2 regions of the Furfurilactobacillus sp. W61-4 genome follow, and region 2 is predicted to be linked to the other one. Evidence: riboswitches for the same ligand, from Rfam matches in the RefSeq annotation. Region 2 holds a riboswitch; the other holds the start of a gene.
The links. A riboswitch is a leader RNA that binds a small molecule or an ion and turns the genes downstream of it on or off. The one in region 2 is predicted to bind thiamine pyrophosphate.
Positions count from the first base shown of each region.

Region 1: linked by a shared signal. The riboswitch ahead of AC27FN_RS07885 (ECF transporter S component) and the one ahead of thiW (energy coupling factor transporter S component ThiW) in region 2 are both predicted to bind thiamine pyrophosphate.

Region 1 covers NZ_BAAJNZ010000005.1:168,785-174,067, forward strand. Annotated here, with positions in the region: gene AC27FN_RS07870 (nucleoside hydrolase) at 5-976, shown strand; gene AC27FN_RS07875 (hypothetical protein) at 1,205-1,522, shown strand; gene AC27FN_RS07880 (ECF transporter S component) at 1,572-2,183, shown strand; TPP riboswitch at 2,384-2,472, shown strand; gene AC27FN_RS07885 (ECF transporter S component) at 2,598-3,179, shown strand; gene AC27FN_RS07890 (ATP-binding cassette domain-containing protein) at 3,208-4,635, shown strand; gene AC27FN_RS07895 (energy-coupling factor transporter transmembrane component T family protein) at 4,632-5,283, shown strand, end outside.
Region 2 covers NZ_BAAJNZ010000005.1:41,467-46,749, forward strand. Annotated here, with positions in the region: gene AC27FN_RS07320 (zinc-binding dehydrogenase) at 391-1,431, opposite strand; gene thiW (energy coupling factor transporter S component ThiW) at 1,550-2,056, opposite strand; TPP riboswitch at 2,164-2,263, opposite strand; gene AC27FN_RS07330 (matrixin family metalloprotease) at 2,446-3,189, shown strand; gene AC27FN_RS07335 (MarR family winged helix-turn-helix transcriptional regulator) at 3,415-3,942, shown strand; gene AC27FN_RS07340 (rhodanese-like domain-containing protein) at 3,945-4,316, shown strand; gene eno (phosphopyruvate hydratase) at 4,420-5,283, opposite strand, start outside.

The sequences.
Region 1 (5,283 bases), 130 kb from region 2:
CAAGATGGCAACAAAAAAAATGATTCTTGACCTTGATACTGGGGTTGACGACGCGTTGGCATTAGCCTACGCCATCGCTGCACCAGAAGTTGATCTCATTGGGATCGTTTCATCCTATGGGAACGTGCTCGTTGATAAATCAGCAGAAAACTCATTGAACTTACTCGAGTTACTCGGTGCCACGGATGTACCCGTCTTCTTGGGCGAATCACATTCTAGTACGACGGATCATTTTGATGTGATGGAAATCAGTCAAAAGATTCATGGTGTCAATGGAATTGGTGAAGTTGAAATTCCAGCGGCTAAACGTCCGGTTGAAAGTGGCAGTGGCGTTGACTTTATTATTGACGCGGCTCACAAGTACGGTGATAACTTGATTCTCGTCCCTACTGGCCCACAAACCAATCTAGATGCTGCTATCCAAAAGGATCCCGAAGTTGCCAAGTTAATTGGTAATATGACGTTTATGGGCGGTGCTTTAACCGTTCCTGGTAACGTCACTGCCTTTACTGAAGCCAACATTAATCAAGACCCTGCCGCTGCAGATCGGGTTTTCCGTTCACCATTACGTGCAACGATGGTTGGGTTGGACGTCACGTTACGAACACTGCTCACTAAGAAAGAAACACAACAGTGGCGTGATTTGGACACTGTCGCCGGTGAAAAATTCGCTGACATCACTGACTACTACATCGATGCTTATTATGACTTAGACATCGACAAAAACGGTTGTGCCATTCACGATCCATTAGCGGTTGGCATTTCCATTGACGATTCTTACGCTAAGCTCATTGACCTCAACATGAAAGTTACCCACGACGATGCCGCTAATCCAGCTGACATCGGTCGGACCATCGGTGACACAGCGCGGTTGAACGCTCCTACGACCAACATGCGTGTCGCGGTTGATGTAGACAAAGAACGCTATCTTGCTCACTTTATGGATCTGCTAACGAACTTATTCGCTAAGCACTAAACTTTTTCTAAATACTCGCTAAAACAACCACCTCGCTAACCGGCGAGGTGGTTTTGTTGAAGTCAATATCAATTCTTACTCAAAAATCATAATCAACTTTCTGCCATTCACTGTCCGTTGCGCTAGTCAAAAATTTACGGACTGGCGAACAAAAAACTTTGTCACACAAACGCTTCCTAGCGTAGAATGTATACAAAACTCAGGCAACTGTTCATGGGAGGTGTCATCATGCAACATCGGATCGTTAACGCGCTCAGTTACCTCAGCATCTTATTCTTACCAGTTATCTTTCCACTCATCGTATGGATTGTCGGCGCGGGTCAACCAGACATCACCCATCATGCCGCACACGCATTTTGGAGCCAACTAATTCCAGCCATTTTTGCTTTTATGCTATTCTTTTTCATTGCCGTCTACGGATTAACAATCGGCGCCACCGCTGGTCTGGGTTGGTTAACCCTATTGTTCATTGGTGTTCTATGTTTGCTGTCAGTCATTCTATGGTTTTACAACATTGTGATGGGTATCCGGATGCTGGTTGTCTAATCAGCCCGGATCAACTCATGATTAAATGAAATTAAGTGAGGAATCGCTCATGAAAACAGCAACAAAATCAAACACACGTAATTTAGTTTTAGCTGCCTTATTTATTGCCATTGTCTTGGTTCAGGTCTTGGTTCCCTTTTTGGGTTACATTCCCCTTGGCCTAACCGCCGTTGGCCTACAGATCGCGATTATCCAATTTACAGTTGCAATTGCCGCCATTATGATGGGCCCTTGGTGGGGTGGCCTCATCGGTGGCGTCTGGGGACTCGCGTCACTCATTCAAGCGTGGACCCAAGTCTATAATCTAGGTGCCTTTTTATTTCGTAACCCGGTAACAGCGATTGTTCCTCGAATCATGATTGGCATTGTGGTTGGTTATGTCTTCCAAGAGCTCGCTGTTAAACGTCAGCATCGAGGGTTAGCGCTAACTTTATCAGGATTCTTGGCTTCCTTTACCAATACTGCCCTCGTCGTCTTGTTTTCTTGGATTACAATCGCCGGCTTTGGTTATTACTTCCCTGGTATTCCCCACAGCGGGACTTTTATGTGGATTCTATTATCCTTAGTCGGCGTCAATGGCATTGCTGAGATGATTGCGGGTGTCATTATCGTGCCGATCGTCGGGAGCGCGATCTTGGCCGTCCGCCGATCACGAGGCTAGTCTTTGAAACCATGCTGACTCATAATGTAAACGCGCTCGCCAGGCCTGAGCCCTGTGCACAACCTGCAATCACTACCGGGTGAAACCCACCCGTCCGTGATTTCCAGTTGTTGCTCGGGCTCAAAACGGCCTGGCTCACGCTCTGATCTGATCTTCTATTGCTTTTTTTCAAACTTTCCTTTACGCTTAGGTTGCTTCACAAATAATAACTGGGGTGCCATTGGCTGAGATAAAACCCATTGAACCTGATCCGGTTAATACCGGCGAAGGGAGTTACGTAATCCGAATGCGGATTATTTGTCTTATTGACATTTACGACCTCTCACTCAGGCTCGACACTGGTGAGGGGTCTTTTTTTTCCTCATCATGGCGGGCACATTGATTGCGCTGGTCACCCCAAACGGAGGTCTTTTTATGCAACAAGCAAGTCATTCTAACGGTTGGCATCTTCGCGATGTGATCCTGATTACCATCATCGCCATTTTTATGGGGATCATTTTCTTTGTTACCGGCTTTTTATATAACGGGCTAACTGCACTGTTAACGCCCTTTGGCTTAGCGCCGTTTGCCAATGATTCTATTCTGGGCATTTGGACGATGGCCGGTCCGCTAGCTGCGTTTATGTTACAGAAAATTGGCGCGGCAACAATCGGTGAAATTTTGGCTGCTGCCGTTGAAGCAATCATCGGTGGCCAATGGGGCCCAAGTACGTTGATTTCTGGCTTTGTCCAAGGGATCGGTTCTGAATTAGGCTTTACGTTCACACTATATCGACGTTACGACATGTTCAGTTTAACGTTATCTGCCTTAACGACTGCGATCGTTACTTTTGGTTGGGACTTGTTCCGATCCGGATACAACCAGTATCATCTCTGGATGATTATCGCATTATTCATCACGCGTTTCATTTCAATGTGGGTATTTGGCGCATTATTAGTTTCAGCTGTCACGCATTTGCTTGATCGCTCGAAACTGCTGAATCGTAGTCGTCACTAATCGCAAACCAACTTAAAGTGTAATCTTAATGACAATGATTGAGCTTTCCCATCTGACTTTTAAATACGATGAAACAGATTCTCCCATTCTAGATGATCAGTCACTGACCATCGATAAAGGAACCTTTAACCTATTGACGGGTCCTTCTGGAACTGGTAAATCAACCCTCCTCAAGCTCATTGCTGGTTTATATCCTAGTTTCACTGGCATTCAAACAGCTGGCACGGTGACCGTCAATCAGCAGGTTATTGCCGAGATGATTCCCGCCAAACGTGCACAAATCGTCTCAATGATGTTTCAAAACCCCAGTGAACAGTTCGCGATGCAAACCCCACGCGAAGAACTTATCTTTACCTTGGAAAACCTACAAGTTCCCGTGAGTGATATTCCAACACGAGCACAGGCGGCCCTTGAATTTTCGGGTGTCACCGCCTTTGCCGATCGCCAATTTACAACGCTTTCTGGCGGTGAACAGCAAAAGGTATCTTTAGCAGTTATCGTCGCACTTAATGCACAAGTCATTTTATTAGATGAACCATTCGCAAATGTTGATCCAGCGGCACGGCGCTTCTTATTGGCTCAATTAACCAAGCTTGTTAACCAGCAGGGTAAAACTATTCTTATTGCAGATCACGATTTATCTGATTACCAGGCGCGAATCAATCAGTTGTTTATTCTCGATCCAACCAAACGACGTGTCCACCTTGCTGATAATGCTGAAGCAACAGCGCGCTTTGCCGACTTTGACCAGCAGCAACATCAGCAGCAGCCCGTATCATTACCTGATCTCGCCACGCTTGAACCGGTATTTAAATTGAATAATTTCTCTGTTGGGCATCAGCATCCCTTGATCGTCCAAGACGCACTCGACCTTTTTGCCAATCAATTGACCGTCGTCACCGGGGCCAACGGAACTGGCAAATCGACCCTTTTTAACGCCCTCGTTCGTTTGCAAGACTACCATGGTTCACTGACTTGGCAGGATCAACAAGTCAGCAAGCAACGACGCGCGCGGTATGCTAAACAGGTGGCCCTAGTCTTTCAGCAGGCCACCAGCCAGTTCCTAAATATTACCGTGGCTGAAGAGCTCGCCATGAGTCATCGCCAACAAGTCAGTTCAGCTTGGACAACCGCGCGAACAACTACGGCCCTGGAGCAACTTAATTTGGCCGGCCGCGATGAACAAGTCGTTTATTCACTCAGCGAAGGACAAAAGAAAAAACTGCAAATTTTAACCATGCTGATTATGGGTACCCCCACTCTACTACTGGATGAACCGCTCACTGGTTTAGACCTTATTTCGGAACAAGCCGTGCTGCAATTATTACAGGAAGCGGTTCATGAAGACGGACGCACCGTTCTCATGATTACCCATCAGTTAACGCACGTCGCGACCTTTGCTGACCTTCATCTGCACCTTGATCAGCAACACCTAACTTATGAGGCTTCATTATGAATCCAACGCTATTATTAGCTTTAGTCCTCATCGTCGGTGTTGAGATCTCGTTCACCGCGGTCATCTGGGCTAATGTCATCATTATTTTAATTTCAATTTTGGCCATGCTGTGGCACCGAGCTCCTATGTTAGCTTTCGTTCGTTTAGCACTGGTTCCATTAATTCCCGCCGTCGGGATTTGGTTTTCAATCCGTTATTTCTCGACTACCCAAAGCGTCCACTTTGCCTGGGTCATGTCCAGCCGGATTTATGCCTATGCGTTTTTAGGTGGTCTATTTAATTTTTCCACCAGTACTTCTACGACGTTAGCCTCGTTAGAACAAAATGCTCATATTCCAACGACCTTTGTCTACGGAATGCTTGGTGCCTTTAACTTTGTTCCTAAAATTCGCAGCGAGGTTAGCATCATTCGAGCTAGCGCGCAAATGCGCGGCATCACGTTGCACTTCTGGTCGCCACAACTGTTATTTAAAGCAATCGTTGCGGCTTTAAATTGGTCTGAAAATCTGGCCGAGGCCATGACTTCCCACGGTTTTTCAGAAAATGCTCCGCGGACTCATGTGACCGTCATGAGCATCCCTTGGTGGAACTATCTTGTTGGCGGCATCGCACTAATCGGGCTACAGCTTTTACTATTTAGCGGCTTAG
Region 2 (5,283 bases):
TTCCAGCGAGGAAATGGGTTTCTTTTGATTAGTGGATATTGTCGAATCAAAAAGCATTTTTTGTCCAGCTACACAAGCCTGATGTCTGTGCCTAGCCAAGGCCGCCTAATTGGCAAAAAACGCCAATTTGCCGACCTCCGCTAGTGCTCAACATCACCCAGCTTGCTTCGCTTTGAGTTGTTTGTCCAGCTACACAAGCCTATTACCTGTGCCTATCCCAGCCCGATCAATTGGCAAAGAACGCCAACTGTTCAGGCTCCGCTAGTGCTCGGTAACACCCAGCTTGTTTCGCTCTGATTTCTGTTTGTCTACCACCTTGCGACGCCCAAAATCCTTACTTAGCTAACCGATTTTATGAGGACAGTCTGTTCCTCCGCAATTAATAGATAATTAATCAACAACAATTAATGATTTAATTGCTTCACGGTTGGTCATTGCCTGATAAGCCGCATCAATCTCATTTAAGCCAAACCGCTTGGTAAACACTTTACCTGGATGAATCTGTCCATCTAAAACCGCCTTTAAGAGAACTGATTTATCGTACGTGGTCACGGATGCCGGTCCACCAGCGATAATTCGATTGTTATAAAATGAACTGGCCATATCCATCTTGGGTTCATGGGGCAAGCCGACACGCCCAACAATCCCACCGGGGCGACATACTTGCATCGCTGTTTCATTAGATAATTCAGTACCGACACATTCTAAGACTGCATCAGCGCCGGCCCCGTTCGTTAAAGCTAGCACTTCGCTGACAGCCTCATCACCCCGACTAGCAACAATGTCAGTTGCCCCAAATTCAGTGGCTAATTGTTGTCGATCTTGATGGCGACTTAAGGCAATAATTCGCTTGGCACCACGCATCTGCGCTGCAATAACGCCACATAGACCAACCGCGCCATCGCCCACCACGACAACTGTGTCGCCGGCTTGGACATTAGCCACCCGGGCAGCGTGATAACCAGTCGCCATCACATCAGCCAACGTCAATAACGAATCGAGCATGGCCTCACTGTAATCTGTGGGTTGACCAGGAACTTTAACCAATGCCCATTCGCCATGTTCAAACCGAATTTCTTCTGCTTGCACGCCATGACTAAAGTTAGCCGTGTGACTCTGGCAATCACCATCAAAGCCTGCCCGACAGGCTGCACAATGGCCACAACCGTGCGTAAACGGGGCAATGACGAAGTCGCCTGGTTTAACGGTTGTAATCTCGTCGCCGACTGCTTCGACGATTCCTAATGCCTCGTGACCGCCGTTTTCCGAATGATGTGGTTTCTCTTCCAAGCCACGGTAAGCCCACAGATCTGAACCACAGACACAAGTTCTAACCACGTGCAAAATGACATCGTCAGGCGCTTGAATCGTTGGTCGGTCAACATTTTCAAGCGCAACTTTCCCAGGTCCCATAAACATCGTTGATTTCATTTGAATCCCCTTCGCTTCTTAGATTTATTTCAATCAACTATGATTATCGACCTTCTAGTTTGGTGATTCAACTCGAGAAACATTCACTCGTGTTGCGTTGTCAGGAGGTCCCTTGTCGTCATTCATCTAAAAAATCGCTTTTTTTAATGATTGTCAACTGCCGTAATGTTTTAACAACTAGCGCGCCTAACAAACTGCCAACAAGTGCTGATGGGGTAAAATATGGAACATAAAACCAGAAACTAGGTAATTTCAATCCATAACCAACCTGCATCACGACAAAGGAAATCATGGCTCCAAATAACCCAACGCCAAGTGTCTCGCCCATTGCAGCGGCCAGAGTCGACCGATTAAATATCCGATATGCGAGCCAAGCTAACACCGGCCCGACTAAAATACTTGTAACTGCAACAGCTGGTCGCCCCTCAAGTAGCATGCGAATCAAACCAACAATAACGGCGGCGGCCGTCGCATAGACTGGCCCGACTAAAATGGCTAGGATGACATCAACCATGTGTTGGAACGGGGCCATATTGGGAAAAACGACGAGGGTGGATAAAATTAATCCGATCAGACTACTAAAGATGGTGAATAACCCTTTGCGTAATTGAACATCTCGCTGCATGTAACAGTCCTCGCTTTCTTTAGTGACAACAACACTTAATCTAATCCTTGCCACCAAAAAAGCCCTTCCAGACAGAAAGGGCCAGCTTGCCGTTACTTACAGAACTCACGACGCGTCAGCCACTTTCCTCCGCTAGTGTTAACTAGATCAGGTTCAAAGGGACCGGGTTTTAACCCATCTCAGCAAACAGCGCCCCTAGTGACAATTTTCGATTAAATTTAAAGACATTTTACCATACTTGCACAAACGATGAACCACTTACTCGTCCGTTTAACCGATGGCCTTTCAAGTTAACAATGACACTTAATTTTTCACTACATTACGGCGGATAATGACCGTTTCATTACATCAAGCGTTAAACTTGGTAGAAATTTTCTGGAGGATTATTTATGCACCGACATCGCGGCTTTATCAGTTTCATAATTATTCTGGCTGCTGGCGTCTTTTTATTTGGTAACCCTCATAGTCCAATTCCGCAAACCACTCGTAATGCGTGGCAGCAACGACTCAATCAGTTATACCAAAATGCACGCCTAAAACTCACGCAACTTAATGAACCATCGATTCGCTCAACCCCTCAGGCCACCAGTCAATCAACGACGAATCAAAGTTCCGTCACCACAGCCACTAGTACTGTTAACGCGACGCCAATCTTGCCAATTATGCAAGGCAAAAAAATTAGTTCAACGTATTATTATCACTACGATACGGGCACGCCGACTAATGTTCACACCGTATTTGAGCAAGCGGTTAAGCTTTACAATGCAACTGGTGTCGTTAAGCTTCGCCCCGGTAAAGGAACTAACTTGCAGAACCAATTGGCCTTTGGCACCTACCATAAACAGATGACCGCTGCGCAACTCGGCTCCATCGAATTAGGCGAAGGCGGCCCACAACTAATTGAGCAGGTTGGGCCAGGCGCTTCTGATGTGGTGATCAACCATGGCTCAGCTCAACTCAATATCACCTATAATCAATCGATTAGTCTATCTGTGTCGATTCATGAACTCGGCCACGCTTTAGGTTTAGATCATAGCCCTGACCAAAACTCAGTCATGTATCCCATTGATCAAGGCAAAACTGCCTTAAGTGATGGCGACGTTAACGCCTTAAAACAGATTTATCAACAATAGCCATCTCGGCAAGCGGTCGCTGAGGATTAAATCATTGGATGGCGCACCCCGGTGATTTATTATCATTTCTTTGATTAATACACCAGCTGCTTCACCCGTTTTTTATGCTTAGAAGGTTCCACTTAAGCTTCTCACTAGCTTCATCGCGCAATTTTTGACAAGGGTAGTGAAAAGTTTTATACTCATTTAGTCAGCCGGCTAACTAAATTAGGGGGGGAGGTTTGCATGAATCACATTGATTTCAAGGATCGGCCAACGAGTCATCGAGTCACAGAGATGAACGCTGAGTACGGCAACTTGGATGCAGATGCGGTCGTCTTATTTCTTCGCTTTCAGGAAGTCGCTCGACGACTGCAAAGCAGTTATGATGATGTCTTGGCTCAATTTGATTTATCGGAGTCTAAATTCATCATACTAATGTTCCTGAAACGAGCAGGTAATACAGGACTGGGCGTCTCAACCATTGCTGAGAAATTGGGGGTCACCAAGGCAACCACCAGCAAACTCGTCCATGCCCTCGTTAAACAAGGCTTCGTGACTCAGACGCCATCTCAAGCGGACAAACGCGCCACCGTGGTAAAAAGCACGCCGCTGGGGCAACGCAAACTGGCAGCTTTTTTACCACATAATTTCAGTACCGTTAATACGATGATGGCCGAGCTTACTCCAGCTGATCGCACTACCCTTACCCAGCTACTGGGAACCCTTGATCATGGTATTCAATCATTAACTCACTCACAGGAGATGTCATAATTATGGAAAATGAAAAAATCGATTTTTTAAAAACTTACCTGAGCCTCTATATCGGTCATCAAGAAATCGTCGAACACTTAGACGATTCTGATTCACCCTACGTTGTTCTTGATATCCGTAACGCACCAGCTGCCATCAAAAAAGATCAAATCAAAGGCGCCCGGGCCATTGCCGCCAAAGACTTGACCGCGCAGCTGGCTACCTTACCCAAGGATAAAACTTACGTGGTTTATGACTGGACTGCCGGCACAACATTAGGTAAAACCGCCTTGTTAATTCTGCTCTCTAATGGCTATCAAGCTTTCGAATTGGCCAGTGCTTTAGAGGGCTGGAAAGGCATGCATTTGCCAATCGAACCAGTGTCAGCTGACTAATTTATTAATAACGGGCTGTCACTATATTAAAAATCGACCTTAAAAGACGCCAAGCATGGCATCTTTTTAAGGTCGATTTTGCTTTTAGGCCATCATGTTCACACTAGTCTAAGGAAATTTGGTTTGGAAAATGCGCTAAACGAGCAGTAGCACCCAATTCTTCTTCAATCCGTAAAAATTGATTGTACTTTTCTACCCGCTCACTGCGAGCTGGCGCACCACTCTTAATCTGACCTGAATTAGTCGCCACAGCCAAATCAGCAATATATGGATCACCTGTTTCACCAGATCGATGTGACATCATCGTCGTGTAATTATTCTTACGGGCTAATCGAATGGCCTCTAATGTCTCGGTCACTGTACCAATTTGGTTGGGCTTAATGAGCAACGAATTGGCCATCCCCATTTCGATGGCCTTACGAATCAACACCGGATTAGTACAGATATTATCGTCGGTGACAATCTGCACACGTTGACCATTAGCTTGGGTAAATTTGGTGAAATTTTCCCAATCATTTTCACCAAATGGATCTTCGATGGAGACAATCTCTGGAAAGTCATCTAACAAGCCTTCATAGTAAGCGGCCATTTGATCAGCTGAACGGCTCTGACCTTCAAACTGATACTGTCCATCTGGTTGAACAAAGCTGCTAGCCGCTGCATCAAAAGCAATGCCAATATCGACACTAGGTTGATAACCGGCAGCCACAATGGCTTCATGCAATAATTTCAACGCTGCTTCACTATTATCTAAATCTGGCGCAAAGCCACCCTCGTCACCTAAACTCGTGGAATAGCCAGCCGCTTCAATCAGTTTGGCCAACTGATGGTAAGTCGTCACAATCTTCTCAAAACCATCACGAAAACTCGTCCGTTTGATCGGTGTCAGCATAAATTCCTGAAGATCAATCCCATTATCCGCGTGTTCACCACCATTGATTACATTGTGAAAGGTTTGTGGCAATTC